DNA from 4 places in the Peribacillus sp. B-H-3 genome. Region 4 is predicted to be linked to each of the others. Evidence: riboswitches for the same ligand, from Rfam matches in the RefSeq annotation. Region 4 holds a riboswitch; each other region holds the start of a gene.

Region 1 (8,199 bases), 2.1 Mb from region 4:
CATAAGTAATAGCCAGGTTCCCAAGACCCCCTGCACCTACTGCGCCCGCCGCTGCTGTCGAACCGATCAGCCCGATCGTTGCTGTAGTAAACGAAAGTATCAATGATGGCACTGCTTCTGGAATAATGAATTTAGTGATAATCTGCATTTTTGTGGCTCCCATTGCGTGAGCTGTTTCCAGGACTCCTTTATCCACCTCGAGCATGGAATTTTCAATCAGCCTTGCAAGATACGGGCCTACAAAAATGGACAAAGGTACAATCGCTGCAGCTACACCTATTGATGTCCCCGTCACAAGCCTTGTAAATGGAATAATAGCAACCAGAAGAATAATAAAGGGTACAGAACGGACTATATTCACAATGGTATTCAGGGCTAGAAAAACAGCCTTATTTTCCATGATATGTCCGGGTCTCGTGATCACAAGAATGATGCCTAATGGCAGTCCTATGATTGTTCCAAAAATGAATGATCCAAACACAGTGAGAAACGTCTCTTCACAAGCCTGGAAAAACTGGGGCCAGAAAAATTCCCAATTAAGCTCCATGCGCTTCGGCCTCCTTTATGTCGATTCCGCTATTCAAGATAAATTGAACGGCCTTATTTCTTTCCTCAATTTCCCCGTCAATCGCAATAAAAAGATTTCCGTATGGTTTTTCCTGCAGCTCTGTAATAGATCCATACAGGATGTTCAGATGAATATCAAACTGCTTGGAAACTTCCGATAGTAAAGGGCGTGCCGCTTTTTCTCCCAGAAAAACAAGACGGTAATAGGTCCCGCTTCTTATTTTTTTTGATAAATGAGGCGGTATTTCATTTTGCAGAACGGTATTAACGAAATTACGGGTAATTCTTTTCTGAGGATTAGTAAACACATCATAAACTGTCCCTTCTTCAACGATTTCCCCGTCGTCAATCACCGCCACCTTATCGCATAAATCACGAATCACACTCATTTCATGTGTAATCAGGACAATGGTAATACTGTAAGCTTTATTTACCTTTCTTAACAGTTCAAGAACATTTCTTGTTGTTTCTGGATCCAATGCGGATGTTGCTTCATCACAAAGCAGGATTTGGGGATCTGTCACAAGGGCCCTGGCGATTCCGACACGCTGTTTTTGTCCGCCAGACAGATGGCCCGGATAAACATTTTCCTTTCCGCTGAGTCCTACAAATTCAATGAGATTCATCACCTTTTTTTGAACATCCCGCTTCTTTTCCCCCTGGAGATATAGGGGCATTGCAATATTGTCAAAAACGGTTTTAGCAGAAAGCAGATTAAAATGCTGAAAAATCATCCCAATTTCCCTGCGTGTTTTCCTAAGTTCATTTTCATTCAATGACATCAAGTCCAATCCATCAATGCTGATTGTTCCTTCTGTCGGTTCCTCTAACCGATTAAGACATCTTATTAACGTGCTTTTTCCTGCTCCTGAAAATCCTATGATTCCAAATATATTCCCCTTATCTATTGTCAGAGAAATATTATTTAGTGCATGAATAGGGGTTTTTCCCTGATAAACCTTTGAAACATTTCTGATTTCAATCAATTCTAATTCCTCCTATGGCGCTTTTAACCTAGTATTCTCATAAGTTTAATCAGTTATATACATATAAGCCGCCCCTTTCATCAATCTTCCGGAAACGAAAAAACCCTTCTTTTATCCATGACAGATAAGAAGAAGGGTTTATATGTATAAGCCGATCTACTTCTTATCTTTCAAACCGATTGTACCGATTTGCAGGAATTAGCACGGTATTTGCAATAAGAAGCAAACCCGTTGCCGAGGTTTCGCAGGGCCAGTCCCTCCACCTCTCTGGATAAGTAATAGCATATTATTCAATTGTTTTTTAATTTGTAACTACAATATTATGTGGACTTATGGGATAAGTCAATATTTTTTTAAAATTCCCAATAAAAAATTTCCGTTTCGTCATTCTAGGTTATGTATTCAAAAAGAATTCAGAACAAGATTTTACAGATAAAAGAGGGAACGGTTGACGAAAAAAATCATATCGTGTTATTATAAAACCAAGTAAATTAATAAGAATAGTAAATTATAAACTTCATATACCATTATCACGAGTGAACGAGAGATCTGGCTCAATGACTTCACAGCAGCCTCATGAAAGGTGCTCCTACCAGCAAAGCATATTTGCTTTGGCTGATAAGATTTGTTTAAAAAACTTTCTTTGCAGCCGGGCAAGGAAAGTTTTTTATATTAGAAAGGAGTTTTTTCGCAATGTCATTTTCCCCTGTTATTCCTGGTGCTGAATCCTTTTTCCATCCCGGCAATTCTACAGGAATTTTAATTTGCCACGGTTTTAACGGGACTCCTCAGAGTGTTGAATATTTAGGGAGCCAGTTTGCCGAGAAGGGATATACCGTTTATGCACCCCGTTTAAAAGGGCACGGATCTGCTGCGAGCGACCTGAAAGCCTGTTCTTATCAGGATTGGATTCAAAACCTGGAAGACGCCTACTGCGTTCTTCAGCAAACCTGCAGGAGGGTTTATATCCTGGGGCAGTCCATGGGCGGGGCTCTGGCCATTGATTTGGCTTCGAAGACAAGCTGTGATGGCGTCATTACAGTTAACGCTGCTTTAAAGGTGCCGCAATATGAGCAATACCGAAAAGTCCAGTCCCCCCTTTTCGTCCCGGATGGCTCACCAGATATCAAGGATCCATCGGCAAAAGAAATCACCTATCCAGAAGTGCCGCTCCACTCAATTAAACAGCTGCTGTCGCTTATGGATCTGACTAGTGAAAACGTTAAAAAAACAACCTGTCCCCTGCTCTTGTTTTATTCGGTTGAAGACCATGTGGTTCCGGCAGAATGTTCATTTTATCTTTATGATCAGGCCGCTTCGCCTGAAAAAGAACTCATCGCTCTTAGGCAGTCTTACCATGTGGCCTCCCTTGATTATGATAAGGAACACATTATCAAAAATACGCTTCGCTTTATTGAAGAACATTCCAAGAAAGAAATGGCATCATAATTTTGTTTAACAGACTCCTCTGCGGGTAAATAACAAGTAAACCAATGAAGGAGGAAGATAAAGATGAGTGGTTTATCTGATAAAGTCAAAGGTACTGTAAATAAAGTAAAAGGTGAAGCCAAGGACCAAATGGGCAATGCCAGCGATGATAAAAGAATGCAGGGCGAAGGCAAGAAAGATAAGTTAAAAGGCGAAATCCAAGAAGGTATTGGCAAACTAAAGGATTAATACTAAACCATACACTAGGAAGCTGCAGAAAATCTGCAGCTTCCGTATTACGATAAAGAATAAAATTTCTATATGCGCACAGGTGTAAAAAGCAGCCCTCCATTTTTTTCGGAGGGCTGCTTTTTTTATTATATAAAGGAGTCTCCCTGCCTTACTGATGCAAATGCTTTAGGGCGTGCGCCTCTAAACCATTGCAGGCAAAAAATAAAAATCATGATGAGATCAATTGCATCCCCGCCATAGTACATGAGCATCCCCCCTGTTTTTGCCTGGGCTTCCCCTACACCAGCGGGTGGATATGCATAGATGTACTTTGATAAAATCCCGTGTCCACCGGACGCCAGCACCAATACTATCGCGCGATAAGCAAATGGGTATCGGCAGCTGACCAAATCCATATAAATCATGGAAACGGTGAAAAGATACCCGGCGATGAAGATGTGCATATGTATGACAACATACCATATCATATTCTCGTGCATTACATAGTATAAATTTGTCATGTAAAGCAGCCAGAGGCCGCCAATATTCAGGACAGCAGCCACAACGGGATGAAAAAACAGGTGTACGATTTTAATCTTCATAAGCCGTGTAAGCCTTCGGGCAAAAGAAATCTTGACTGTGCGCAGCAGAAGAGTCATAGGAGCTGACAGAGCAATGAGCAGAGGCGCAAGCATCCCAAGCAGGAGATGGGCAGTCATATGGCAGTTAAAATCAGTATGTGCCCGTTCTGCCAGAGGACCACTGACAGCAAAAATGGTACAAAAAACACCAAGAATCCAAAAGATACAGCGGCGCAGCGGCCATTGACGCAACCGTTTGTGGCGATTCGGGACATAGGCCGCACCCACATACAAAAACGAGAAGAGAACGATGAGAAACACTGGAAAGATGATTCCTAGGGAACTTCCACTCGCGTGTTCCATGTGATGATTCACGAGATATTCTCCTCTTGACTTGAGGCTTTTTCTTTTCTGCTGGTGATTACTGCTCCAATCACAATAATAGCGACCGCGAAGATATTCCAGACCACGTCATAAAAGAACAAGTTTGACACATAACGAATCTGGTGCAATCCCATGAGTTTATGCTGGACAGTGCCATCATAAAATTGAAACAAACCTGCTCCGAGCAGCACACCTCCCCACCACCTTGTCCGCAGCCAAGCCTCTCGCCTGCGAAGGTCAGCCACCATGAACAATGAAGCAATCGTGGCAAACCAGCTTAACGCGTGAAACAGGCCATCAGAAACCAGTCCCACAGCAAGAGTGGACTTGTCATAAAAGTGATGCCAGTGCAGGAGCTGATGAAAAACCGCCTCATCACCGACCAAAGATTGCGCCTCAGATGATTAGTTGCAGAAGACATATGTTCCTCCCCTGTGCTTTTGTAGGAACGTTCACGATCACTCGAACTTATTACCTTCCATTCCCATTAACCCTGCTAACAAAACACGGAACCGCAGAAAAGGAGTTGCGGCAGTGAAAATAGAAGGCTGTTTTCGTAAACTTTGTCGTTATGGAGAACTAGGTGGTTGATTTCCGCTCCAGGATGCTCGCTTTCCGCGGGGCGGGCGGTGAGCTTCCTCGGCTGCGCCTGCGGGTGTCTCACCTGTTCCGCACGCATCTTATGCACCAATCAAACCCATTAACAATGGGATTGCTTCACAGAACTCATTAGAAACAACAATCTTTAAGAAAAGAGCCAAATAGTAAGAGCAGGGTAATTTTCATATAAATTTACCCTGCTTTTTTTTACATCTATTTGCTAACTTCATGATGTGGAATTGAGGAATCAAATTTAAAGCACTAACCAATAGCAATAATTGATATGATGAAACTGGTTTAAAATAACCATCCCACCTATCCCCTAACGAAACTCCCATTTTGTGTACGAAATAAAATGAAATGATCGCAGATCCTATATTGCCTATAATAAAAGTAGTTGTGATGCTAAAAATTCTGCAGAAAAAGGCAAGAATCGAAGTCACTATAATCATGATTAAATAGCCAAGCATAGACCAATTAGCAAAGTCTTGGTACATTGCGAAATAGACAAATGGAAAACAATAAAAACTGATTATCAGAATGCTATTTATTAACTTTCTCATGTTTTCACCTCTTTTTTAATCACAATTCATCCGTAGTGTAATTTTACACTATTATGTGTAAATCGTGTAAAAATCATTTCAATAAAATGAGATAATAAAAGCAAAAACCCTACTTCATTTTTTATAAAATAGATTATTTTAAGGCTATTTTCGTAAACTTTGTTGCTATAAAACAAGGTGGTTGATTTCCGCTCCAGGATGCTCACTTTCCGCGGGGCAGGCGGTGAGCCTCCTCGGCTGCGCCTGCGGGGTCTCACCTGTTCTGCTAATCCCGCAGGAGTCTCGCACCTTACGCTCCAATCAACCAGACTTGACAATGGGAACGCCTCACATAACAAATTAAAAAAACAACAATCTTTAAGGAAAGAGCCTTTTCTAAAGAGCTTTATCCCTATTGCATAAGATACAAAATTTATAACGGTACACGATCCATCGACTCAAGATTGTATTAGTGCGATTTAAAAGAAGACTGAAAAAAATATGCAGCTTTTTAATTTTCTATTAAATAAGATGTTTAAGGTCAAAAATATCGGGGTATTATCTATTAGGGGTTTTTTGTTTTTTTGCAGATTCCTTACAATATAAAATATAATCAGCAAAATTTAGCTTGAAAAAAATCCAGCAAAACAATCATCTGATTATAAATAAATAGATACAGAATATATAGGTAACCTAAAGGAGATATTGAGAATGTCGATCTTAATCGTAGATGATAACAAGGTTAACCTTTTCGTTATTGAAAAAATATTAAAACGGGCTGGATATAATGACTTTGTTTCTCTGACTTCAGCAAGGGAAATGTTTAATTACTTAGATGCTGATACCCCTTCACCTAAGGAAACATCCGTTGATATCATTCTGCTGGATATTATGATGCCTGAAATAGATGGGATTGAAGCATGCCGGCGCCTTCAGGAAATCCCTCATTTGAAGGATATTCCAGTCATATTCGTGACTGCTCTTGAAGACTCGAATAAAGTGGCGGAAGCGCTTGATGTCGGGGGAATTGATTATATAATGAAGCCGATTAATAAGGTAGACCTCTTAGCGAGGATACGGGTGGGACTCCGGCTTAAATATGAAAAAGACTGGCACCGGAAGCAGGATGAGAAGATCCGCAACGAGCTGGACCTTTCCATGCAGGTGCAAAGCAGCTTGCTGAGCGAGCCGGTAGAAACTGAAAAACTGCTGATCAAAGCCTCCTATTTGCCTGCAAATAAATTAGCAGGAGATATGTATTATTGGCATCGCATTGATGAACACCGCTCTGCAATTATCATGCTTGATATGATGGGGCATGGAATATCAGCTTCGCTTGTCTGTATGTATATCTCTTCTGTTCTAAGAGACGCACTGAGAACCTATACAGATCCCGTTCGCGTCATTACCGAACTGAACCGCTGGATGAATCTTTTAAATAAACCGGAAAGTCCTGTTCATTATTATTTCACCGCCATCTCCATGATCATTGATACAGAAAATAAAACTGTAGAATATGTGAATGCAGGGCACCCGCCAGGATACGCACTTCTAGACGGAGATAAGGTATTTGCTCTTTCAACAGGGTGCTGCCCGGTCGGATTTTTCCCGGAAATGGATGTGAAAAAAAACACTATCTCTTTTGAGGACCGGATTCAAATCCTTTTATTCACAGATGGCGTAATGGAGGCCTTAGAGAAAGATGATGTAAATGGATTGGATAAAATACGAAGTGCCGTCTCGAAAGGGTGGCTGGACTGCCGCACATCATCCCCTATTGATTTTCTTTTGCCAAGTGAACTACAGCGCGATCAGCCAGATGACATGTGCGTTGTGTTCATACAGGCTCAATAAAGCATTAATACATAAAAAAGCAGGAAAGCCGCTGGGCTTCCCTGCTTTTTATTTTTTCTGGTAAATTTTCTCATTCAGATCCAAATCATCAAATTCCTCAGAGAAACTCAGTGTGCGTATTGTTTCCTTGTTGCCCATCGCCATGAACCCTTCCCGGCATAGGCTATGATAAAACAAATCGCTAACCTTGCCTTGAAGGTCACTATTAAAGTAAATCATAACATTCCTGCACATAATCACATGAAATTCATTAAAGGATCCATCCGTTACTAAATTATGCTGAAAGAACACAATGTTCCGAAGCAGGGAGGGATCTAAATAGGCGTACTGATAGTCAGCAGAGTAATATTCGGAAAATGCCTTTTCCCGCCTGCCTGAAGATAATTCTTCGTATATGACTGCATTCGGTTAAGAGGGAGAATTCCCTTTCGAGCCTGCTCTAAAACATTTTCATTCATATCAGTCGCATATATCTTGGCCTTTTCATATAGTCCTTCTTCTTTTAGCAATATAGCCATGGAGAATGCTTCTTCACCAGTAGAACATCCGGCATGCCAGATCCGAATTTCCGGAAGTTTCCTAAGAAGCGGAATGACTTTTGTCCGGAAAGCAAGAAAAAATCCTGGGTCCCTGAACATCTCGGTCACATTGATAGAGAAATCGTTCAGAAGATTTTCAACAAATCCTTTTTCGTATAGCACCTTTTCAATCATATTGCTGATTGTCCGGATGCGATCCAGGCTCAGTCTGTTTTCAATTCTTCTTTTTATTGATGAGCGCATATACTGGCTGAAATCAAAACCAGTTACGCGGTAAATGGCCTGGAGCAGCAAATCAATTTCAAAGTCTTCCCGTTCTTCGGCAGTTATCGTATCTTTCATAGTATTTCCTTCCTTGCTTTCCTGGCAATTAATTAGTTAGCCATACCCTCATCACTGAAAGCAGCTGATCCAATTTAAGCGGCTTGCTGATATAATCTGAAGCACCAGCCTGAAGACATTTTTCTTTGTCGCCCTTCATTGCTTT
Region 2 (8,199 bases), 2.2 Mb from region 4:
AGATCAGGAATACAAAGGCAGCTACAGCAGAGGGCAGTCCTAGTGTAAAATTTAAGCAAATAAATCAAATCTGGCCCATATCCAGTAAAAAGTTGTTGCCGACATCTCCAATCCCATAAGCAATTTTTTCTTTTAGCTTTAATTTATCGTGATTGAGTTTCTGATTGCCTTGCTCGGTAGCTGAATTTTTGCTCATCATTCTTATTCCACCTTCTCCGGAATTTTCTTATATCTTGAGGCAAACGGCTTTTCATTGGATGATGGGCAAGTTTGCATGTTAGCCTCTATTTTTCGGCTTTTTTACCCAGGCCAATTATTCTATAAACAAGATAATTCTTCCTTATCCGACAAAATGCCTGAAAGTGTGAAATGCGACAAGTCGGAAAGTGCAAATGCCTGGAATACCTGAATTAAGAAAAATTAGCACAAAAATAGAATGTCGAGTACGGGAAATGGGACCTAGTTAAATTTGAGGAATATTTACCATCGACATAATTCGACAAATTTCTTATAATGGGATAGGGAGCAATCATATTGCGGTGATTGTTTTCTTTTTATTCATTGAGATGCAGCCGGCCTCCCTTCAAAAGCCGGCTGCATTTTTTTGTGTTTTCTCTCCTGATTCTCCCCCTGAATAGGATGCACTCCAGTTATATCAGAGGGCTGCCTATCATAGCTAATGTGAATCACTCCTGGAATTCTCCTCTGCCAATACTTCAGAACTAATAAATAGCTAACAATTCCTGAAGGAAGTTTCCTGCTTAATTAGAGCTCAGTACCGATTTTGTCCACATGTGGAAGCTGAAAAACAGAAAGCTTGATTGTGCAAAAATAAATATTGTGATTTGGTTAAATTTTCTGATAACATTTAGTTGAGAAGTCACTAAGTTTTTATTGGGGGAGACATTGATGGAAAAAACAATGGAAAAACGGCTTTTCCGTTCTGAAGTACTTGTGGAGCAGACCTGGAATCTTGAGGATTTATTTTCTTCCAGAGAAGACTGGAAAACACAATTAGAGAATATTAATCTGGAAATTCCAGCACTATGTGAATTTCAGGGGAAGCTAAATGACGGGGATAAGCTTGTGCAATGCTTGGAGCTTCGGGAACAGCTTCATATGAAATTGACCAGGGCAGGAACATATGCATCATTGAGAAGATCGGCAGATGGAACAGATTCTGTCAATCAGGCAGATTATGCACAATTTTCTGCGCTGATGACTAAGGTGAATGCTGCCCTTTCATTTATTGATTCTGAAATTCTTGAATTGCCAGAGTCAGACTTAAGAGAATACATAGCTTCAGAACCAAACCTTAGGGTCTTTGAGAAGAATTTATTAGAACTGCTGGAGACGAAAAAGCATAAGCTTTCTCCAGAAACAGAGAAGGCTCTTGCTGCATTAGGAGATGTGCACAGCTCACCTTATAAAGTATATGAAATGGGCAAATTGGCCGATATGCAGTTTCAGCCAATACATGATGGGGAGGGAAATGAATATGCGGTTTCTTTTTCTTTATATGAAGACCGCTATGAATTCTCACCAGATACGGATCTTCGCAGGAAAGCATACGGATCATTTGTGAATACATTAAAACAATATAAAAATACCTTTGCCCAAGCATATTCGGCAGAGGTTTCAAAGCAGGTTGCACTTTCGCGGCTGCGCAGCTATGAATCTGTCACGCAAATGCTGCTTGAGCCCCAGCAGGTAACAGTTGGCATGTATAATAATCAGCTCGATATCATCCAGAGCGAGCTGGCTCCCCATATGCGCCGCTACGCTCAGCTCAAGAAAAAGGTGATGGGGCTTGATAAGATGCTTTTCTGTGATTTGAAAGCGCCGCTTGATCCTGAATTTAATCCAGCTACAACGTATGAAGATGCGTGCGTTGTCATTCTTGAAGCCCTAAAGGTAATGGGACCCGAGTATAGTGAAATCATGAGAAAAGGGCTGACAGAAAGATGGGTCGACCGTACCGACAATGTCGGCAAAGGAACTGGGGCTTTCTGTTCAAGCCCGTATGGAGTTCATCCATATATTTTAATTACCTGGCAGGATACAATGCGCGGAGCATTTGTATTAGCACATGAATTGGGCCATGCCGGACATTTTTACCTGGCTAACAAAAATCAGCGGCTATTCAATACAAGGCCGTCAACTTATTTTGTTGAAGCCCCGTCTACACTAAATGAGCTTCTTTTGGCGAAGCATCTCCTTGCTAAAACCGAAGATAAACAGATGAGACGCTGGATAATCCTGCAGCTGCTTGGAACCTATTACCACAATTTTGTGACACATTTGCTCGAGGGAGAATATCAGCGAAGAGTATACATGCATGCTGAAAGTGGGCACCCCTTAACTGCAAAAACTTTGTCTGAAATAAAAGGGAGCGTCCTTGCCGGCTTTTGGGGAGATGCTGTAGAAATAGATGAAGATGCAAGCTTAACCTGGATGCGCCAGCCCCATTATTATATGGGTTTATATCCGTATACCTACTCCGCAGGATTGACCGCATCCACAGCAGCTGCCCAAATGATCCAGGAGGAGGGCCAGCCGGCTGTTGACAGGTGGCTGGAAGTCCTGCGTGCGGGCGGAACAAAAAAACCGCTAGAACTTCTGAAGCATGCTGGAGTAGATATGTCGAAGCCGGAATGCATCAAACAGGCAGTTTCCTATGTTGGCTCCCTTGTTGATGAATTAATTGCTTTATATGAATGATGTGCAAAAGCTTGACTTTAGTTTATTGACAATAAAGATTTTTCTAAAAACTATTGCATTAAGAATCGGATGATGGTATATTCACCACAGGAAAAAAATTGAATAATGTTTTGCTTTAAAACTCTTATCCAGAGTAGGCGGAGGGATTTGGCCCGATGATGCCCAGCAACCGACTGTAATTCCGTTGTGAGACGGGGCGCGTGATAAAATGCGCCGGTATTTATACCAGAGGGCACGGTGCTAATTCCAGCAGAAAGATCATTCTTTCTGAGAGATAAGAGGTTAGAAGATCTATTTTTGTATTCTTCAAGCCTCTTTCTTTTACAGAAAGGGGCTTTTATTTTTTGGCTCTGTTTAATCTGGCCTGTCACCGTATTCAGGCGCGCAGCTTCCGGGAGCAGTTTGGATAATCCAGGCTTTCCGCGGGGAGGGCGGTGAGCCACCTCTGCTGCGCCTGCGGGGTCTCACCTTTCCGCAAATCTAAGCAGGAGTCTCGCACCTTACGCTTCAATCAACCTGGTTGAACAATGCGTTCGCCTCACAGAACTCATTAAAAAACAACAATCTTTAAAAAAACAGCCTTTAAAAATGGAAAACAGGAGGGAATACAGCTGAAAGGAAAATTCCAGGAGTCAGAAAATCTCAAATATTATGAGGGAGAGAAATCAATGAAGAAATATATATGGAAATCATCAATGGCTTTAATTTTTATTATTATGCTGCTGGCAGGGTGCCAGCCGCACGTAGGAAAGCAAGCAACCGCTGATTCAAAAGCAAGTGATAAAAATCCGCTTGCAAATAAGAAAGTGGCACTTATTATGCAGCAGAATCTTGGTACTTTTTCTGCACAATATATTGATGGTGTGAAGGAGCAGGCTGCAAAATTTGGAGGGAAGGTTACAGTATTCACTTCTGATGGAGACCTTGCAAAGATGTCCTCTAATGTTGATGCAGCGATTAACCAGGGCTTTGATGCCATTTTGATTGACCACGGCACAAAAGAAGCACTAACAGACGGCGTGAAAAAGGCCATTGCTAAAAAAATTCCCGTTATCGCATTCGATGCTGAAGTCAATGTACCGGGTGTAACAGTTCTTGAGCAAGGGGATCAGCAGATGGCAAAGGCTACGCTTGAAAAATTGGCCAAGGATTCCGGAGGCAAAGCCAATATCGTGAAAATTTGGGTTGCGGGATTTGCGCCGATGGAAAGAAGGCAGATTGCCTATAAAGACTTTTTAGCCAAAAATACAGGAATAAAAGAGGTTTCTGCTTTTGGAGCAGCTACTCAAAATACGGCTCTTGACACCCAATCGCAAATGGAAGCTATTTTAAAACAGTATCCTAAAAAAGGGCAAATCACAGCGGTATGGGCTGCTTGGGATGAATTTGCCAAAGGGGCGGTGCGGGCCATTAAACAGGCGGGCAGAACGGATATCAAGGTTTATGGAATCGATATGAGTGATGAAGATCTTCAAATGATCCAGGATAAAAACAGCCCATGGGTGGCTTCGGCTGCAGTTGATCCAAAGGATATCGGAAGAATCCAGGTTCGTTATGCTTATCAAAAACTCAGCTCCGGATCCGCGCCTGATAAAGTGAAGTTAAATCCGGTGTTCGTCACCAAAGAAGAATTGCCTGCAGAACAAATTACGACAGCAGAGCTCAATAAATATGTAAAAGGCTGGGGACACAGCGAGCAGGGATATACAGAAAAACTCAAAGACCTGGAAAATGGGAAGTAAAGAAATGTAAAGCCCAGTCGCGGACTGATGAAAGGGGGAGAATAAATTGAGTGCTAAATTGCTGGAGATGAAAAGCATTTCGAAATCATTCGGCCAAGTGAAGGCCTTGAAAAAGGCAAAATTCGAGCTGAGAGCAGGTGAAGTACATGCGCTGCTCGGAGCAAATGGTGCCGGCAAAAGCACACTGATTAAAATTCTTTCAGGGGTGTTCACTGAGGACAGCGGTGAGATAGTATTGGACGGAAGAACCGTCAACTTCCGCTCTCCCAAGGAAGCCAAGGAATGTGGGATTCATTGCGTTTACCAGGAGGTGGACACAGCCATTGTTCCGCAATTGTCAGTTGCTGAAAATATTTTGCTGGATTCATTCTCCACGGAAAGAAAATGGTTTGTATCAAGGAAAAAGATGCTCAAGCAGGCACATGACGCGCTGATTCAGCTTCATGCAGGGGGGATTTCACCCGATAAGCCGGCGTCTGCTCTCACCCTCGCAGAAAAACAAATGGTCCTGATAGCACGGGCCCTGGTCAGGGAGGCAAAAATCATTATTTTTGATGAGCCAACAGCCCCTCTTTCGCTTGAAGAAACACGGCATTTATTTGAAATCATCCAGAAGCTGAAGAAGCGGGGGGTAGCAAGTATTTTTATCTCCCACCGGCTCCCGGAGGTTTTTGAAATTTGTGACCGCATTACGGTGATGAGGGACGGAGAAGCGGCAGGGACTTTCCTTGCCCCGGAAATCACCCAGCAGCAAGTGGTAGACAAGATGCTCGGCAGCCAGCTGAGTATGGAGCTATTAAGATCCGGGAGCAAAATAGGAGATGTGCTGTTTGAGGTCAGGCATTTGGACGATGATGAGATGCTTAGAGATATTTCTTTCTCTGTTTCAAAAGGAGAAGTGGTCGGTGTGGTGGGTCTTGTCGGGGCAGGGAAGACAGAACTGGCCAAAGCTCTGTTTGGACTAACTCCCTGGAAGAGCGGAGAGGTCCTTGTACACGGGGAACGTTTTAGATTTAAGCATCCCTCGCAAGCAATTAAGGCTGGCCTTGCCCTTGTACCGGAAGAAAGGCGGAAAGAGGGGCTGTTTATCGGGGAATCTGTCCAGGCAAATATCACTTTTCCGCATCTGAAGAAATTCTCGAACTATTCATTTTTAAAGAAAAAGGCGGAACAAAAATATACAGAAGAAATGATTGATGCACTTGGAATAAAAACGCATAGCAGCCAAACTCCCGTAATGAACTTAAGCGGCGGAAATCAGCAAAAGGTAGCTATCGGAAAGTGGATGTCCGGACAGGCAGAAATTTATCTGTTTGATGAGCCTGCCAAGGGAGTGGATATAGGAGCAAAAAAGGATATTTTTCAGCTCATACACCGCCTGACCGGCAGCGGAAAGGGAGTTCTTTACTTCTCATGTGACATTACTGAAATTCTTGCGGTATCTGATCGGCTTCTGGTTATGTATGATGGAGCCATTGTGAAGGAACTAACAGCGGCTGAGGCGACACAGGAGGAAATCCTGCTGTATGCAAGCGGAGGAAAGGAAGATGGAAATGAGCGGGAAATTCATCGGGTTTTTATTTAAATATGGAGCCATCCTTTTAATGGTGCTGATATTAATTTATTTTAGCTTGGTGAATGGGGCATTTCTTTCTTACGGAAATATATCGGATATTCTGAGGTCCATATCCATTGTCACACTGCTTGCTTTAGGAGTCACATTTACGCTGATTGTGGATGGCTTTGATTTATCTGTCGGCTCGACGATGAGCTTGTCTACAGTTTTGACCTCGTCGCTCATGGTATGGTTTCAGCTTCCCCTTTGGCTCGTTATCATCCTTCCAATCATTACTGGTGTGCTCGTTGGGCTATTCAATGCCTTGCTGATAGTGAAAATCAGGATTCCGGATCTTCTTGCAACACTTGGAGTCATGTATATTGTTTCAGGCTTTCACCGGACGTATACAGAGGGATACTCTATATACAGCCATATGGAAATGACAACAGGAGGAAAAGCGCCAGGCGAATTTTATAAAAGCTTTCTGTGGGTAGGACAGGGAGAGCTGGGAGGCGTTCCTGTTCCTGTTATCATCATGCTGGTTTTTGTGGCAGCTGTGTTTATTATTCTCACCCATACCAGATGGGGCAGGATCTTGTATATGACAGGCGGCAATGCAGAAGCGGCGCGCCTGTCTGGCATTAATGTCAATAAAGTGAAGCTACTTTCTTACATTGTTTCCGGAATATTTGCTTCATTGGCAGGGATCCTTTTTGCCGCACGTGTTGGATCAGGGCAAATCGATGCAGGTTCATCCATGCTTATGGAAGCTGTTGCAGCAGTATTTGTCGGCTTTTCTGTTCTTGGCGCAGGCAAGCCGAATGCGCTTGGCACCTTTTTCGGGGCTGCTTTGATAGGTGTTTTGTTAAACGGTTTAACCATGCTGAACCTTCCTTATTACGCATTTGAAATTGTGAAAGGTACGGTTCTTGTACTTGCTCTGGCTGTAACATATATCCATGTGGGAAAAAGGGGCGGAAGCCTGAGGAAAAAACGGATTCAGCAGCCCGTGAAAAAGGCGAGCTGACTATACAGACAGACCAGGATGAGGCGATGCCGCTTTCGGCATCGTCTTTTAATTTGGCGAATTTTTAGCCATGGTATTCTCTGAGTACTCCTCTCAAACCTTCACTTGCTGAGATTGGAATTACCTCTGATTAAAATAGGCCTTCTTATCAAGGGGCTCTCTTCATTGTTGGGCAGCGGACTTATAAGCAAGTTAAAAGGGATTAAAAAATAGCTAAAAAGTTTCCTTCTATAAAATATTGACGTAAACGTGTTAAATTATGGTATATTGAAGGATAGCAGGATTTTTTCTGAAAAGTCATTAATAAAATGAACGTTTTTATAACATATGGGTGGTGCATGCTGTGGAAACACGTACAGGCAGAAAGCAGCAAAAAAAGAAAAAGAAATCCGTTTTAAAGGGCATATTAACTTTTATTTTCCTTATTTTTTTAGCGGCAGGAGGATATGCAGGTTTTCAATATTATGAGGGCTTAAAACAGGCCAAGCCTGCAGCTCAGCTGGAAAAACACTATGATGATTTTCAGGCTGCTGATCAAATTGAGGGTATACAAAATGTGCTTCTGCTGGGAATTGATGCCCGCAAAAAGGGCGAGATATCACGTACGGACAGCATCATGGTCGGGCAATATGATACAGATACCGAACAACTGAAGCTTGTTTCGATTATGAGAGATAATTACGTTGACATTCCGGGACACGGTAAGAATAAAATCAATGCAGCTTTTTCATTTGGCGGACCCGAACTGCTTCGTAAAACAATTGAACAAAACTTTGGCATTGATGTAAATTATTATGCACTGGTTGATTTTAAAGGATTTGAAAAAATTGTAGACGCACTGTCGCCTGAAGGCGTCCAAATTGATGTGGAGAAAGCCATGTCCAAAAATATCGGTGTTAACCTGAAACAGGGAGTCCAAAAACTTCATGGGAAAGAATTGCTGGGATATGCAAGATTCCGCCACGATGCAAGAGGGGACTTTGGGCGTGTAGAACGCCAGCAGAAGGTTATAGGAGCCCTTAAGGAGAAATTTCTTAGCGTAAGCGGAGTGGTCAAGCTTCCTAAAATGGTCGGAACCATCCAGCCTTACATTGATACAAATATGAAGACTTTGACGGCAATTGGTATTGCTAAGGATATTATTATCAATA
Region 3 (8,199 bases), 1.3 Mb from region 4:
GTCTGCATTTTCAATGCCGATTGACAGCCTGACTAAATCCTCGCTTACACCAGATTGAATCAGTTCGTCTTTATTTAACTGCTGATGGGTTGTGCTGGCAGGATGGATGATTAAGCTTTTTGCGTCTCCAACATTTGCTACATGTGACCATAGCTGGATGGAGTTAATCAGCTTGGCTCCTGCTTCTCTTCCGCCTTCAATCCCAAAAATGACAATGGCCCCTGCTCCTCTTGGAAGGTATTTATCTGCCAGCTTCCTATCAGGGTGATCTCTATGCCCCGGGTGTGACACCCATGTTACGGCCGGATGGTTTTCTAAATAATCAATGATTTTTCCGGTATTGGATACGTGCTCTTTCATCCTTACATGCAGGGTTTCCAGCCCGAGAGTGAATTGAAAGGCGCTTTGGGGACTGAGTGACGGCCCTAGATCCCTTAGTAATTGAACACGTGCTTTCGTTATAAAAGCAGCAGGGCCTGCAGCATCACTGTATACGATATTTCCATAGCTTGGATCAGGTTCCGTAAACCCTGGGAAATCAGGGGAATTCCAATCGAATTTCCCGCCATCCACGATGATGCCCCCTAGTACAGTTCCATTGCCTAGCAGCCATTTTGTAGCAGAATGCACAATAATATCAGCACCATATTCAATTGGCTTGCACAAATAAGGCGTGGCAAAGGTATTATCCACAATAAGCGGAATTCCTGCTTCATGGGCAATTTCTGCTATTTTTTCAATATCTAGTACACGAAGGCTTGGATTGCCGATCGTTTCACCGAATATTGCCTTAGTCTTTGGTGTAATGGCTTTACGGAAGTTCTCCGGATCATCCGGTTTTACGAAGGTAACCTTGATTCCATACCTCGGAAGTGTATTGGCGAACAAGTTATATGTGCCTCCATATAAAGTTGAAGCTGATACAATTTCATCTCCCGCTGAAGCAATATTCAAGATGGCCAGTGTGATTGCAGCCATTCCGCTTGATACGGCAAGGGCCCCGATCCCGCCTTCGAGCAGTGCCGCTCTTTCTTCAAAAGCAGTAACAGTCGGATTATGGATTCTGGTGTAAATATACCCCGGTTCCTTCAGTCCAAATAAATTGGCTGCATGATCTGTATCTTTGAACAAATATGCATTGCTTTGATAAATAGGCAATGCCCTGGCTCCTGTAGCATCTTCCTTTAGCCCTCCGTGAATGCTCAAGGTTTCAAAACGATAATTTTTGTTTTCTGCCATTTTCCTTCTCCCCCAACTTTTTATGAATTCATGGCTCTGAGTCATCTGAAATCATTCCTGGAAGGTTAACGAGAAACAAAAAAGCCTCTTCAAAAAGAAGAGGCTTTGCTTTATCTCTCCTTATCTGCCAGAGCCGATACTCTGCTGGAATTAGCACCGTGTATGATATATACCGGTTGCCGGGCTTCGATGGGCCAGTCCCTCCGCCACTCTTGATAAGATTCAGTTAATTAATCAGAAAATTTTGCTTAATCAAAAATATAACATACCCTTATGTAAATAGTCAAATTTTATTTTGGCATATTTGCCCCTGTTACTCTTGCCATTTAACTCCGCTACAGACTGTCATTTTCCTTGCTTTGCCGACATTATTTCAAAGCCTTGCTGCATATTCTCCGATAATAACAGATAGTTTGACTTTATTTCCTAAGAAATAAGAAAAAGGGGGAAGCCATCATCGCGTACCGGATTCTTTTGACATCAGCCGCATCGCCCCTGGAGCATGTCATGCAGCAGATACAGGTTCCATACTAACGCCCCCATTGAAGGAGGACTGGCTCGATAGAGACTTAAACACATAAAGAAAAAGGTTGTTGCCAGCAAATAAATTCCTGCGGTAATGGAAAATACGGCTGCATATCCCCAATAGCTGCCCAATAATATGACAAGAGAGGCAGATACCGGACCCATGAATGCCCACCCCAGGTTAAAGGCCCATCTGGTTCATGGAATTTGCCAGCCTTTAGAACGGTTGCTGCAAGTGACATCATTAAAGACATCTGTATGGGGTTTCCTGCATTCATTAAAAGCCTGCCGGAATAAAAAGGCGATGCCGCTATCCATAATTGACGGGTATACGCTTTAAGCAATAAGAAAGGCAGGGAAAGCAGCTGCAGAATAACAACGGATTTAACTTCTCCAAAGCGTTTTACAAACCTTGATCCGAGAAGCATAGCTGCTGCCGCGGCTCCCTGTCCTGCCGAGAGAGCAATAGCAATCATGGAATTGGACACAAAAAAAACGGTCAGCAAAATATAAAGTGAGATAAGGAGACAAGGCCTGACTGTATGAAAATATTGCCGAGAAGCAGCATTCTGACCTTTTCGCTTAACAGCACAAAAAAAATTCTTGCCTGTTTGGGCAAGAATGGTGATGTTTGTTATATTTCTTTAAGTACATCGTATATATACGGGACAGAATGAAAGGCGTATATCTTTTTATCAAGCTTGCCTTCTTTAAAAACCAATAAGCAGGGAACACTTTCTACTTCATATTCAGCTGCAATATTCGCCATATAGTTTAAATTCATTTTGCCGCAGTCCAAATCCGGAAAAAGCTCCAGGGAAACGGCAAGAATTTTCGAGGCAACCTGGCAAGTCCCGCACATTGGAGTGTATAGGTATAAACAAAATGTCCGATTCCATTTTACGGAAGTATTTAACTGTTCTTCATTCCACTCTTGCATATTACTTAATTCATCCTTTGTTCTAAATACACGGGGTTTACCTCAATATCTGCTGCCAATAAAACAGTAGCAATATGATTCATCGGCGAAGCAGCAACTTCTTTATACATTCGGTCTATATAAAGATGGTAAGCCTCTGGCATTTCTTTTTTAAACTGTTTGCGCAGCTTTTCCCCTGATTCATCAGCATCCACTAAAATATAAACATCTTTCTCAGCCAGTTCATCAACAAGTTCATCAAGCCTTGTAATTGAAATGGTGCCGTTGGTGCAGATGATTTCCACTTCTTCCTTCAATACACTTTTCACTTTTCTTTTATCTGAAGTTCCCTCTACAATAATTACTTTATCAGGTTGTCCGAATTCCATGCAATCACCGCCGCTAAAGGATAAAGTGAACCTTCCATCAGCAGAGGGCTCTCTCATCCCCGCTGATGATCAGTTGAACGAATCGGGCTTTCAGGCAGGGTTTCTAAAATTCACTGCCCCCATACGGGACAGAAATGCGTACCCTGTTCATATAATAACCCAAAACAGAAAAAAAGTGTCCAAAGTGCTTTCTTTGTAAAAGGCTCTTTTCTTAAAGATTGTTGTTTTCCAATAAGTTCTGTGAGGCGATCCCCGTGTTAAGTCAGTTTGATTGGTGCGTTTAGTGCGAGACTCCTGCGGGATTAGCGGAACAGGTGAGCCCCCCGGAAAGCGAGCATCCTGGAGCGGAAATCAGCCACCTTGTTCCATTGCCGCAACGTTTACGAAAAAAGCACTGTAAAAAAATAGAGAAGGCAAGAAGCCTTCCCGTCATGCATTATCCTTCGTTTGTCATTTCATCATACTGCTCAGAAGTCATAAGGCTTTCCACTTCACTGCTGTCAGAAGGCTCAATAACAACCATCCATGCCTTTTCATAAGGTGAATCATTTACATACTCAGGGTTGTCATTTAGCTCTTCATTGACTTCTACCACTTTACCGCTGATTGGCGCATAAAGCTCAGAAACCGTTTTAACAGACTCTACGCTGCCGAATGGCTCATCTGCTTTCAGCTCGTCTCCCACTTCAGGAAGCTCAACAAAAACGATATCGCCCAATTCTGATTGTGCAAAATGTGTAATGCCAACGCGGACTTTGTCGCCTTCTGTTTTTACCCACTCGTGTTCCTCTGAATAACGAAGATCCTTTGGTGTTGCCATGGTATATCCCTCCAAGGTATGTAAAATTATGATCTATTATAGTATAAAATAGATTTCTCTGATTTGGTGCAAAAAACTTCTTCTATTGCCAAATCTTTTGGTATTCCTGTTCATTGAACCCGACTGTCACTTGATTTCCGTCTGAAGCAATCGGCCTTTTCAGCAGCATTCCGTCCGAGGCCAGAATATCCAGCTTTTCTGAGTCAGAAGCATCCTTAAGCTTGTCTTTTAAACCAAGCTCCCTGTATTTTTGGCCGCTTGTATTAAAAAACTTCTTTAATTCCAAGCCGCTTTTCAGGTAAAGCTCTTCAATCAGCTCCCTTGAAGGGGGATTTTCTGCTATATGGACAGCTTCATAAGCAACCTCATGATCATCCAGCCATTTTTTCGCATTTCTGCATGTGCCGCATTTTGGATACCAATAAAATATCAATCCCATGGTTTCACCACCTAACGATAGGATACCCGTTTTTAAGCATTAATTCAAAAAATAAGCTATGCTTCCAGCAAAAAAACAGCTGCCGGACATACAAAAGCAGGAATATCCATTTTGGATATCCCTGCGGCTCCGATTGCCATACTAATTAAAGCACATATTTTTCTGCGTCTAACAATTTCACTGAAGCTTCGCGTTTTTTAGCAATCACATTAACAGGATTATGCCTTGTTAATTTGCGCAGTGAAGAAAGCATGATGCGCAATGTATCGCCGGCTTCTACCGCAACCAGGGTTTCCTTCGCATGCTGCTCGATTTGATTGAATGACTCCTGGCAGAAAATTTGAGTATAAAGAAGCTTCTGCTGGTTCTTTTCTTCTCCGGATTGTGCAATAGCTTTTTCTGTACGAAGCACAACAGATTCCATGGCATATGCAAGAGAAGCAAGGTCAGCTATGTTAACCAGGATTTCTTGTTCTTGCTCAAGCTTGTTCCCAAACTTTTGTGCAGCAAGCCCTGCAGCCAGCAACCCGATTTTCTTAGCATTTTTCACTAGCAGCTTTTCTTGTGCCAGCGGCTCATCACCAGGTTCTTCCGGCATTAGCATCATCAGCTCTTCCTGCAGGCTTTGTGCTTTTTGAAGAAGAGGAAGCTCACCCTTGAAAGCTTTCTTTAAGAATGTGCCCGGAACCAGCAGGCGGTTAATTTCATTTGTTCCTTCAAAGATCCGGTTGATTCTGGAATCACGGTAAGCTCTTTCGATTTCATATTCCTGCATGAAACCATAGCCTCCGTGCAGCTGAACGCCTTCATCCACTACATAGTCAAGAACTTCTGATGCGAAAAATTTATTCAGTGAACACTCGATGGCATACTCTGCAATAGAATTTGCCACTTCCTTGCCGTCTTTTACCTGTTCGTCTGTAAGCTGGCTCATCCTGCTTTCGAATAGACCGACAGTACGGTAAACAGAGCTTTCTGCAGCATAAATCTTAGATGCCATTGTAGAAATTTTTTCTTTTGTTAAGTTAAAAGAAGAAATTGGCGTCTTGAATTGCTGGCGCTGGTTTGTATATGCTGCTGTAAGGGCAAGTGCGTGCTTGGAGGCTCCCACAGCTCCTACACCTAATTTATAACGTCCGATATTAAGGATGTTAAAGGCGATAACATGGCCTCTTCCTTCTTCACCCAGAAGGTTTTCAACAGGCACCTTGGCATCTTCCAAGATCAATGTGCGTGTTGATGAACTTTTGATGCCCATTTTCTTTTCTTCTGCGCCCGTAGAAACGCCTGGATATTCACGCTCTACGATGAAGGCAGAGAACTTTTCTCCATCAATCTTCGCATACACAACGAATACATCTGCAAAACCTGCATTAGTAATCCATTGCTTTTCTCCATTAAGGATATAATGTGTGCCTTCAGCATTCAATTTAGCCGTTGTTTTTGCGCCAAGTGCGTCAGAACCTGAACCTGGTTCAGTGAGTGCATATGCTGCAATTTTTTCTCCTGTTGCTAGTAATGGAAGGTATTTATGTTTTTGATTCTCATTTCCAAAAAGGACGATTGGCAGTGAACCGATTCCAACATGCGCTCCATGAGTGATGGAAAATCCGCCAGCACGGGAAAGTTTTTCAGAAATCAGTGCTGAGCTGACCTTATCAAGCCCCAGGCCGCCATACTCTTCAGGAACATCCGCTCCAAGAAGCCCAAGTTCACCCGCTTGCTTCAATAGCTTTACGGAGCGGTCAAACTCATGCTTCTCCAGGTATTCGACCTGCGGAAGAACTTCATTTACCAAGAAGTCATCTGTCGTTTTTGCAATCATAATTTGTTCATCAGAGAATTCTTCAGGTGTAAAAACCTGGTCATACGTAACATCCTCTACTAGAAACCCGCCGCCTTTTACTATGCTTTCAGTTGATTTTGACATCTTGTTACCTCCTAATATATTAAATGAAATGAGTATCTATTAATCTAGACGTTTTCCTTCCGCATTATCCGATAAGCTCAAATACTCCTGCAGCACCCATTCCTCCGCCAATACACATGGTCACTACTCCAAACTGTGTATTTCTGCGCTTCATTTCATGCAGCAGGCTTAAAGTCAGCTTTGAACCTGTACATCCAAGCGGGTGTCCCAGAGCAATTGCGCCCCCGTTCACATTGACGATTTCCTCATTCAAGCCAAGTTCGCGGATGATTTGAATGGACTGGGAAGCAAATGCTTCATTCAGCTCAAATAATCCAATATCAGATAGTTCAAGTCCGGCAAGCTTGAGGGCTTTTGGGATAGCGGCAACCGGGCCGATTCCCATAATTTCAGGCGGAACCCCGGCAACAGCAAAAGATCTGAACCTGCCCATCGCACTCAGTCCTAATGAGGAAGCTCTTTCGCTGTCCATCACCATGACCGCTGCAGCACCGTCGCTCGTTTGTGAAGCATTACCCGCCGTTACAGTGCCTTTAACGGAAAATGCAGGCCTCAATTTAGCGAGGATTTCTGAAGTCGTTCCTTCGCGTACTCCTTCATCCTGTGTAAATTGAAATGTCTTTTCTTTTATCTTATGATCGGCTCCAACGGACCTCAATGTAACATCCACTGGCACGATTTCATCAGCAAACTTTCCTTCTGCTATCGCTTTGGCTGCTTTCTGGTGGCTCCTTACAGCAAAAGCATCCTGATCTTCGCGTGAAATACCGAACTTCCTCGCGACTTCCTCTGCTGTATGGCCCATTCCCATATAATATTCAGGAGCCGTTTCAGCAAGCTTTGCATTGGGGCGGGTTACATGGCCCATCATTGGCACAAGGCTCATAGACTCTGCACCGCCGGCAATCACGGTATCGCTTTGGCCAAGCATGATTCTCTCAGCAGCATATGCTATGCTTTGAAGTCCGCTTGAGCAGTACCGGTTAATGGTGATGGCAGGCACATTGTGCGAAAGCCCGGCAAGAGCACCTATGTTTCTTGCCATATTTAGCCCTTGCTCCGCTTCAGGCATGGCACATCCAATAATCAAATCATCAATATTGCCTTCGTAATTTCCAGCGCGTTTTAAAGTCTCTTTTACTACAAGAGCCCCTAAATCATCCGGACGGACGTTAGCAAGCGACCCTTTTTTCGATTTACCAACCGGAGTCCTTGCTCCAGCCACTATTACCGCTTCTCTCATGAGGGATCCTCCTTATTAGAACGCAGCGCCTTATTGAATGGTTCAGACTCCTTGAAATCAGTATGGACGGCTGCAGCAGGACAAAGATTTCTTTGGCTGCCCAGCCGATTTTCTTCCCGCTGATACATCTGCCTGCACATAAACCGGCGCTTGGGTTAGTTAATCATTTTTTACATTCTTCATTTAATCTTAATTGCGCAGCGGCTTACCTTTAAGGAGCATATGCTGCATCCTCTGCTGAGATTTAGGCAGCGCTATCAAACTTAAAAATGCCTCTTTTTCCAGATCCAGCAGGTACTGTTCGTCGACTTCTGTACCATATGGCACTTTGCCTCCCGCAAGTACGTAGGCCAATTTCTTGGCAATGCACATATCATGATCAGAAATAAATCCTGTCAGACGCATCGACTCTGCTCCCAATAGAAGGGCGGCATATCCTGTTTCACCGACTACAGGAATCTTCACCCTTGCAGGGGCTGTATATCCTGCTTCATACAGCGACAGTGCAGCCTGTTTGGCATCATACAGCAAATGATCAGGGTTAACGCTAATGCCGTCAGCAAAACTCAGGAAATTATTTTCCCGTGCTTCATCTCCTGAAGTAGATACTTTAGCCATGGCTACAGCTTCAAACACCTTGTTGGCTACCTTTTGAAGATCAAACTCGACTCCTTGCGGCATGCTCTTCAGATGCT
Region 4 (8,199 bases):
GGACCTATGCTGAGGGGATGTCTCTTATGGGGAAAAGGAAACAGCCGAAGTTCAAGAAAGGCGATACCGTCGTGATCATCATGTATGGAACAGTCGGCAATATCACAGATATCAAGTATCTCGACGATAATTATGTGTATGAAGTGAATTATAGTGAAGGTTTGTATATCGAGAGCACTTTACAGCATATTTTCGAATATAAAGGCGAAGTGCATTATGAAAAAGAACAAGTTGACATCGATTACAAATTTATATTTGGCGATCTTGTTCAGGTTGATGGGTACGACCGGGATTATTTTAAGGTAATCGGCTTCAGGACGGAAATATGGCGGTATAAAGAAAATGCCTGGGAAGATGTCATCTATGAGCTTTCGAGGGTGTCGGATGGTGAATGGCTTGAGGCCCATGAAGAAGAGCTAACCCTGATTGCAGATGCAAAAGAGGCGGACGGCATCATTGAAAAACTTGGCTTGCTTCACTCTATAGCCAAAAAACCTGTGAAGGTAGATCTCAATAAAACGAAGAAGGATTCCCGCGCAAGCGAGCAGGAAACGTTAAACACGAAATCGGAGAAACTGGCTTTCATCGATGGGCTTCTCGATTTATATAATGATTATCAGCTGCTGTATGACATGTTTGGCGATGAAGATTTTAAACAGGTTATGAATATTGCCATGATCAAAGTCCAAAAGGCTGCAAATGAAGTATATAACTATGGTAATAAATATCGGGAGTCTTCTTCATGAAAAATGGCTGGCGGCTAAAATGAAAACTTATGGGACACCATACGCCAGCAGGCTTCATGAAGACGGGATTTTCCGGATCCATCACGAATAGACAAGGAATATTTGTCTTGTTTTTTTCATACATCTTTATTGAGGGGGCGATGATATGCGGGAAATCGAGGTATTTATTGATACGGAAGAAATTGCCGAGTTCTTTTTTAGAGAGCTTATGAAAAGGGGCTATATTCCTACAGCAGAAGAAGTAGAAGATATCGCTGATATTACATTCGACTATTTGCTTGAAAAAAGCATCATTGATGAAGAAATTGATGAGTAGGCGGCAATGAAGCCGGCAGATGGATTGCCCTTTTAATGAAATGATTCGAGAAGCTAAACGGCGGACACCCCCGCCGTTTTATTTATTTGTTGCTGTTTTTATTTATGCTCCTGACACATGGCTCGCTTGTGGAGCATGTAACGCTTAACCACGAAGTAAGGCGGATCCTCCGCAGAACAAAGAACAAAGCCATATATTTTTATCCTTTTGGCGATGCTGCCCATTAATATAGTTCTATTTCCCTTTCAAGATACCTGTGTGTTATATTAATGTAGGATATATGAATATCCTTTACAATGAGGAGGACAATACAATGAGTGTACATATTGGTGCAAAAGAAAACGAAATTGCAGAAACGGTCTTATTGCCGGGAGATCCGCTTCGGGCTAAATACATAGCAGAAACCTTTTTGGAAGATGCCAAATTATATAATGAAGTAAGAAACATGTTTGGCTATACCGGTACATATAAGGGCAAGAGAGTTTCCGTACAAGGAACAGGCATGGGAGTCCCGTCCATTTCCATCTATGTGAATGAATTAATTTCAAGCTATAATGTTCAGAATTTAATTCGTGTAGGAACAGCCGGAGCCATCCAGAAAGATGTTAAGGTCCGTGACGTCATCCTTGCCATGAGCTCATCAACAGATTCACAGATGAACCGCATGGCATTCGGGGGAATTGACTATGCGCCGACAGCAGATTTTGATCTTCTAAGAAAGGCCTATGATGCAGGACTTAAAAAAGGCCTCCGCCTAAAAGCGGGAAATGTATTCACAGCCGATCAGTTCTATAATGATAACGCTGACTTAGAGAAGCTTGCAAGATACCAGATTCTTGCCATTGAAATGGAAACAACGGCTCTTTATACGATTGCTGCCAAATTCGGGCGCAAAGCTCTTTCTGTTTTAACTGTCAGCGATCACATTTTAACTGGAGAAGAAACCACAGCCGAAGAAAGGCAGACCACTTTTAATGAAATGATCGAAGTTGCATTGGAAGCAGCAGCGGCAGAGTAAGCAGTCCTGCCACTCCCCATAAAGAGATCGGGCAGTAAAGTCAATGGCATGACACACCATGAATTTGGCATATGCCATTTTTGAAACTTATGCCATTGGCTGGACTGCCTGCATTTTTTATGTCCTCAAAAGCCCTGCATTATTTTTGAAAATGCCGGCTTTTTTCTGTAATTCCTTAAAATTGATTATTAATATTTTTCGTTTGCTGACAAACCTGATAAAATAATCATAATATTCCTGAATATAAAACAGTCCAGTTTTGATGGGTGAAAGTGGTGAAGGTTAGTGGAAGAAGAAAAGAAGCAGCATGAACACAATAGTGAACCCAAATTTATTAAAATTAAAAGGTTCCCTTTCATAATGGGGATTTTTTTGCTCATTTTTTTAACAGCAGGAATCACTACGATTGCCCTTACATTTGGCAACGATAAAGCGGCTCCAATTGTGGCAAAAACGCAGGGAGACCATCCGGAGTTTAATAAGCTATTCTCTGCTTATAATACACTCAAGGGCCAGTATTATCAAAAAACAGATGATAAGACGCTTGTCAACGGAGCAATAAATGGAATGGTGGAAGCACTAGGCGATCCTTATTCAGACTATATGACGGATAAGGAAGCAAAAAGCTTCCATGAAAGCATTTCTTCTTCATTTGAGGGAATTGGGGCAGAGATTCAGGAGCAAAACTCAAAAATCATGGTGGTTTCTCCAATTAAGGGGTCACCTGCCGAAAAGGCAGGCCTTAAACCCAATGATGTCATCCTGAGTGTTAACGGCAAGAGCCTTCAGGGATTAAGCGCTACAGAAGCGGTATTGAAAATCCGCGGCAAAAAAGGGACAAAGGCAGATCTCGAGATTTCAAGAGGAGATGATGCCAATCCTATTCAAGTGAGTATTGAGCGGGATACAATCCCGATTGAAACTGTATATCCTGAAATGCTATCAGGGGGAATTGCAAGGATCCAGGTGACAAGCTTTTCCGATAATACTTCAAAAGAGCTTGAAACAGCAATTGGCCAAATGAAAAAGAAGAACATGAAGGGTCTTATCCTTGACTTGCGCGGAAATCCGGGCGGGCTTCTTGACCAGGCCGTGAAAATTGCCAGCATGTTCGTTCCAAATGGAAAAGTGATTGTTCAGGTAGAAGATAAAGCTGGAAAGAAAGAAATCATAAAATCTCAAAATAATGGCGAGTTAAAGCTTCCTGTTGTTGTGCTGATCGATAAAGGAAGCGCGAGCGCCTCCGAAATTGTCTCCGGAGCTGTCAGTGAAGCAGCTGGTATAAAACTCATCGGGGAAAAATCTTTCGGAAAGGGTACTGTGCAGACTTCGCAAGATTTCAGTGATGGATCCAATATCAAATATACGATTGCAAAATGGCTGACTCCAAACGGAAATTGGATTCATAAAAAGGGAATAAACCCAGATATCGCAGTACCGCTTCCAAGCTATGCGAATCTGCCATTTATTTCTCCTGATAAAGTGCTGAAGCAATCTATGTCGTCTGCTGAAACGCAGTCTGCACAAGAGATGCTGAAAGCAGAAGGATACAATCCTGGCAAGGCTGACGGATTTTTCGATGAACAAACCAAATCTGCCGTCATGAAGTTCCAGGGTGACCATTCCTTAAAGAAAACAGGCATTATTACAGGCGAAACGACTGTAAAGCTAATGGAGATATTGCGCAATAAAATCCTTGCCAATGACACTCAAGTCAAGAAGGCAGAGGAAGTATTAAAAAAAGAACTTCAATCTAAATAATTGGGTAAGCGGTGTTCACGGAAGCGAAGCCGCTTGATCAAGTAAAAAGCCGATTTGGCGCCACCCGCGCTAAATCGGCTTTTATATGTATAAAATGCAGGCTTTTACCTCATATTAAAGAGAAAAAGGAGTGAACGCCTGTGAAAAATGCAGTAATTTTGGCCATTAAATTCCTCTCTTGCATTATAGCCTTTTCTGTCGGACTGGATTTGTTTTTTCAAGCTTCCTTTTTAGAAATAATATCTTTTAGCTTATTTGCCGTCATTGTATCCTATATTTTCGGCGACCTGATCCTTCTGCCAAGACTCGGGAATAAAGCGGCACTGGCTTTTGATTTTTTGATCACATATATAAGCGTATGGGTTTTCGGGAACATTGTGCTGCAGAATTATTTGCAGATTGCATGGGGAAGCATCATTTCTGCCGTCATTGTACTGGGTGCAGAGGTATTTGTACACCGGCATATTCTAAGCCCGAGCAACGGAACAGGAAATGTACAGGATAAGAAGGCTGTCTATAGCCGGAGATTATCATATGAGACAGAATTTTCAGAAGAACCAGAGTTTAAGGATCATAATGAAAACAAACAAAACTAGGGGGCGAAGCTCCCTAGTTTTTTATAGTATCTGGAATATTTTTTTTGAAATCTGGATAAATGATTCCTTCTTCAGTTATGATGGCTGTAATCAGATGATTAGGCGTGACATCAAATGCAGGATTGAAGACTGAGACATTTTCGGGGGCGACCCGGACTCCGTGAATATGAGTTATTTCCTTTGGGTCTCTTTCTTCAATAGGAATCAAATCTCCAGTTTCCAGGGATAAATCAAACGTACTGGAAGGAGCGGCAACATAAAAGGGGATGCCAAAGTGATTTGCCAGTACAGCAAGGCTGAGTGTGCCGATTTTATTCGCTGTATCGCCGTTTGCCGTGATCCTGTCCGCACCAACGATGATGCTTGAGATTTTTTGTGTGCTGATTGCATGTGCAGCCATGTTATCGGATATCAGGGTCACATCAACACCTGCCTGCATCAGCTCCCAGGCAGTCAATCTTGCCCCTTGAAGGACAGGTCTTGTTTCACAAGCAAACACCCTAAGGTTAATTCCCTTTTCAGCTGCTAAGTGAAAAGGGGCAAGAGCGGTGCCGTATCTTGCTGTCGCTATACCACCTGCATTGCAATGGGTCAAGACAGTATCTCCAGGCTTAAAAAGCGTTAACCCATATTCTCCAATGCTCCTGCAGGTAGCTTCATCTTCAGTGAAAATAGCGATGGCTTCATGTGTCAAATCGGTTTTGGCTCCATTAACACTGCTTGCATCATTAAGCTTTTTCCTCATTCTGTTTAATGACCAGAATAAATTGACAGCAGTTGGCCGTGAAGAAGAAAGGAAGGAAATATCTTCTTCCGTTTTTTTTCTGAACGCCAAAAGATCATCTCCAATAAATGCAGAAGCAGAAAGTGCAATGCCGTACGCAGCGGCAATCCCGATTGCCGGAGCCCCCCTTACTTTAAGGGTGGTGATGCTGTCAAAAACATCTTGTATCGTATAAAGGTCAATGAACTCTGTAATCTGAGGCAGGGCCTGCTGGTTAAGTATAGTTATGTGTGTGTCCTTCCACTGGATGGAAGAAGGGATATCTGTCGTTTTTTGCATGATAATCTCCTCGAAATTATAATTTAGCAGTGTATGAAAGTGAAAGGTTATGCTGGCTCACAGCTTCTGTCACCAGTGAAATATCCAGCTGGTTCCTGTTCTTTATTAAAAATTCCCCGATTCTCAGGGCCTCTTTTTTAGCTGAAATACGTGCGTCCTTATCTTGGATTCCGTCCAGATCCTTGACATGGGACAAACCGATTGTCCTGCGGATTAATTCACAGCCTGCGAAGCCAAAGGCATCATTGGTGATTTTATTCAGTACAAATTCAAGATAGCCTTCTGTCCTGCAAAAAGCTTCCTGTCCTTGTGTATTCCAAAGGGCAGTGAAAACCTCCGCAAATGAATCCCAAACATCATGCAGGTGGGTAAAGATGGCTTCTTTTAATTCTTGGGATCTGCTGAAAGCCTGAAAGAGCAGATTTGCCATATACTGTCCCAGATCAAATCCAATAGGTCCATAAAAAGAAAATTCGGGATCAATTACCTTTGTTTCCTGTCTGCCTGCAAAGATGCTTCCGGTATGAAGATCTCCATGCAGGAGCGCTTCTTGCTCGGTCAGAAAGCTTTTCTTTAATTTAGCTATTTCAAGCTTCAGTATATTATTTTGCCAAATAGCTTGAACTTCTTCATTCAACTCTGCTTCATAATCATTGGATTCACTATCGAAAAAGGGGTCTGTGAAAACAAAGGTTTCTGTAATATGGCATAATTCAGGATTGGTAAACTGTCGCGCCAATTCCTTTTTCTTGCTGTGATCCAAAAAATAATCCGAAGTATAGAAAAGGGTTTTAGCTATATATTCGCCTATATGCTTTGACAGCAGGGGATATTCTTCGCCATTTATCAGTCCCTCGCGTGCAATGGTCAGGTGTGATAGGTCCTCCATCACGGTAATGGCCAATTTTTCATCAGAATAGTAAACCTTGGGTACATATTCCTTGCAATAGCTTCTAAAAATGACAAGTGCATTTGCTTCGATGGCAGCCCGTTTGATAGTAAGCGGCCAAGATTCGCCGATTACTTTGGCATAGGGCAGGGCCTGTTTGATAATGATGCCCTTAGATGTGTCTTTTTCAGTAATGCGGAAAACATAATTTAAATTGCCATCGCCTATTTCCCGGCAGCTCAAGCTGCCCGCATCTTCAAATAATCCAAGCCGGTGCACGAGCTCTAGAGCTGTTTTTTCGGTCAGTGGTTCATAATGTATATATTCAGCTTCAGTCATGAATAATCCCTCCAATTAATGTATCGGGGGTAAAGAAAAAGCCCCCTTCTAAAAAGAAAGAGGCTTGAAGTGTAGGCTTCGCACCTCTTATCTGCCAGAAAGAAATTTCTTTCTGATGGAATTGGCACCGTGCCTTAAGGATTGGATCCGGCGAAAATGCTTCGCCCCATTTCACAATGGAATTACGGTCGGTTGCTGGGCTTCATAGGGCCATAACCCTCAGCCTGCTCTTGATAAGAGAAAGTTGATGCTATTAAGTTTTTTCTTCCTGGTTCCTGAAATGAATAATAACAATATTTAAAAACATTTGTCAACACTGAATTTTTAGAATATCAATAAAATTCCGGCCGCCTGTCAGAGAAAACAGGTATTTGCTCCCGGACATTTTCGGTTTTTTCAAAATCGATTGTCCCTGTGATAATTTCTTCTTCTTCTGCAGCTTCCGCCACTATTTCCCCCCAAGGATCTATTATCATGGAATGTCCTGCGAACAGGTTTTTCGGGTCACTGCCTGATCGATTTACTGCTATTACATATGCCTGGTTTTCTATTGCCCTGCTGATTAACAGGGCTCTCCAGTGTGCAAGGCGGGGTTTAGGCCACTCGGCAGAAACAAATATGGCTTGTGCACCTTTTGAAGCGTGAGCACGTATCCATTCCGGAAATCTGATATCATAGCAAATAAAGCCTGCGCAAAGCATGCCTTCCAAAGAAAAAAGCCCATCTTCTTTTCCCGGCTGCAGATAATGATGTTCATCCATCAAGCGAAATAGGTGAAGCTTATCATACTCTTTAATCAGCTCTCCATGCTTGCTGATGACGATGAGGGTGTTTGTTATTCCTTCTGCCGTTTTTTTCGCAACAGAACCGCCCACTAAGTGGATGCGGTATTTTTTTGCGCAATTCTGCAGAAATGCCACGGTTTCGGCCGCTTCTTCATCAGCTATTTCATCAAGCCTGCCGAGATCATAGCCCGTTGTCCAAAGCTCAGGCAAAACCGCTATATCGGGCCTTTCCTCTGCAGCTTTACGGATGAGCTCTTCTGCCCTGGCATAATTTTGTGCGGGGCTGCCAAAGGATATATCCATTTGTATACAGGCTATTTTCCATTTCATGTTATCTTCCTCCATGATTTCATAGAATTTTCTTTACATTAGTAATTTTAAGATATATCATTTGTGACGAGAAATTCAAGAAATTTCAGAGAAGGTGCCAAAATGATAGAATTCCAAAAATCAGAGCTGCTCAAAAATCTGCCTCAGCAGTTTTTTGCTTCACTGGTCTCTAAGGTGAACAGCATAACAGAACAAGGACATGATGTAATCAATTTAGGACAAGGAAACCCGGATATGCCAACACCGCAGCATATTATTAAAAAGCTGCAGCAGGCTGCCGAAAATCCTGTTAATCATAAATATTCGCCATTCAAGGGGCTTCGGTCACTGAAAGAAGCTGCAGCAGAATTTTATGA

The links. A riboswitch is a leader RNA that binds a small molecule or an ion and turns the genes downstream of it on or off. The one in region 4 is predicted to bind S-adenosylmethionine.
Region 1: linked by a shared signal. The riboswitch ahead of ACN6MY_RS03195 (alpha/beta hydrolase) and the one ahead of mtnK (S-methyl-5-thioribose kinase) in region 4 are both predicted to bind S-adenosylmethionine.
Region 2: linked by a shared signal. The riboswitch ahead of ACN6MY_RS05025 (sugar ABC transporter substrate-binding protein) and the one ahead of mtnK (S-methyl-5-thioribose kinase) in region 4 are both predicted to bind S-adenosylmethionine.
Region 3: linked by a shared signal. The riboswitch ahead of ACN6MY_RS22490 (O-acetylhomoserine aminocarboxypropyltransferase/cysteine synthase family protein) and the one ahead of mtnK (S-methyl-5-thioribose kinase) in region 4 are both predicted to bind S-adenosylmethionine.

What each region holds. Positions count from the first base shown of each region.
Region 1 is NZ_CP183879.1:660,994-669,192, reverse strand. It holds gene ACN6MY_RS03205 (methionine ABC transporter permease) at 1-547, opposite strand, end outside; gene ACN6MY_RS03200 (methionine ABC transporter ATP-binding protein) at 537-1,553, opposite strand; SAM riboswitch class I at 1,714-1,831, opposite strand; SAM riboswitch class I at 2,078-2,178, shown strand; gene ACN6MY_RS03195 (alpha/beta hydrolase) at 2,247-3,002, shown strand; gene ACN6MY_RS03190 (CsbD family protein) at 3,066-3,230, shown strand; gene ACN6MY_RS03185 (cytochrome c oxidase assembly protein) at 3,359-4,156, opposite strand; gene ACN6MY_RS03180 (DUF2243 domain-containing protein) at 4,165-4,563, opposite strand; gene ACN6MY_RS03175 (PP2C family protein-serine/threonine phosphatase) at 6,031-7,173, shown strand; partial or broken gene ACN6MY_RS03170 (CheR family methyltransferase) at 7,222-8,054, opposite strand; gene ACN6MY_RS03165 (response regulator) at 8,083-8,199, opposite strand, start outside.
Region 2 is NZ_CP183879.1:1,022,802-1,031,000, forward strand. It holds gene ACN6MY_RS05010 (glycoside-pentoside-hexuronide (GPH):cation symporter) at 1-61, opposite strand, end outside; gene ACN6MY_RS05015 (hypothetical protein) at 65-199, opposite strand; gene pepF (oligoendopeptidase F) at 910-2,721, shown strand; SAM riboswitch class I at 2,843-3,002, shown strand; gene ACN6MY_RS05025 (sugar ABC transporter substrate-binding protein) at 3,390-4,463, shown strand; gene ACN6MY_RS05030 (sugar ABC transporter ATP-binding protein) at 4,510-6,048, shown strand; gene ACN6MY_RS05035 (ABC transporter permease) at 6,017-7,048, shown strand; gene ACN6MY_RS05040 (LCP family protein) at 7,392-8,199, shown strand, end outside.
Region 3 is NZ_CP183879.1:4,502,922-4,511,120, forward strand. It holds gene ACN6MY_RS22490 (O-acetylhomoserine aminocarboxypropyltransferase/cysteine synthase family protein) at 1-1,239, opposite strand, end outside; SAM riboswitch class I at 1,357-1,461, opposite strand; gene ACN6MY_RS22495 (hypothetical protein) at 1,809-2,240, opposite strand; gene ACN6MY_RS22500 (thioredoxin family protein) at 2,399-2,704, opposite strand; gene ACN6MY_RS22505 (toprim domain-containing protein) at 2,710-3,072, opposite strand; gene gcvH (glycine cleavage system protein GcvH) at 3,509-3,892, opposite strand; gene ACN6MY_RS22515 (arsenate reductase family protein) at 3,975-4,331, opposite strand; gene ACN6MY_RS22520 (acyl-CoA dehydrogenase family protein) at 4,477-6,261, opposite strand; gene ACN6MY_RS22525 (acetyl-CoA C-acetyltransferase) at 6,326-7,504, opposite strand; gene ACN6MY_RS22530 (3-hydroxyacyl-CoA dehydrogenase NAD-binding domain-containing protein) at 7,694-8,199, opposite strand, start outside.
Region 4 is NZ_CP183879.1:3,223,872-3,232,070, reverse strand. It holds gene ACN6MY_RS16050 (hypothetical protein) at 27-746, shown strand; gene ACN6MY_RS16045 (YozD family protein) at 892-1,062, shown strand; gene deoD (purine-nucleoside phosphorylase) at 1,376-2,080, shown strand; gene ACN6MY_RS16035 (S41 family peptidase) at 2,366-3,841, shown strand; gene ACN6MY_RS16030 (YndM family protein) at 3,982-4,437, shown strand; gene mtnA (S-methyl-5-thioribose-1-phosphate isomerase) at 4,451-5,500, opposite strand; gene mtnK (S-methyl-5-thioribose kinase) at 5,517-6,728, opposite strand; SAM riboswitch class I at 6,813-6,968, opposite strand; gene ACN6MY_RS16015 (carbon-nitrogen family hydrolase) at 7,061-7,843, opposite strand; gene ACN6MY_RS16010 (pyridoxal phosphate-dependent aminotransferase) at 7,946-8,199, shown strand, end outside.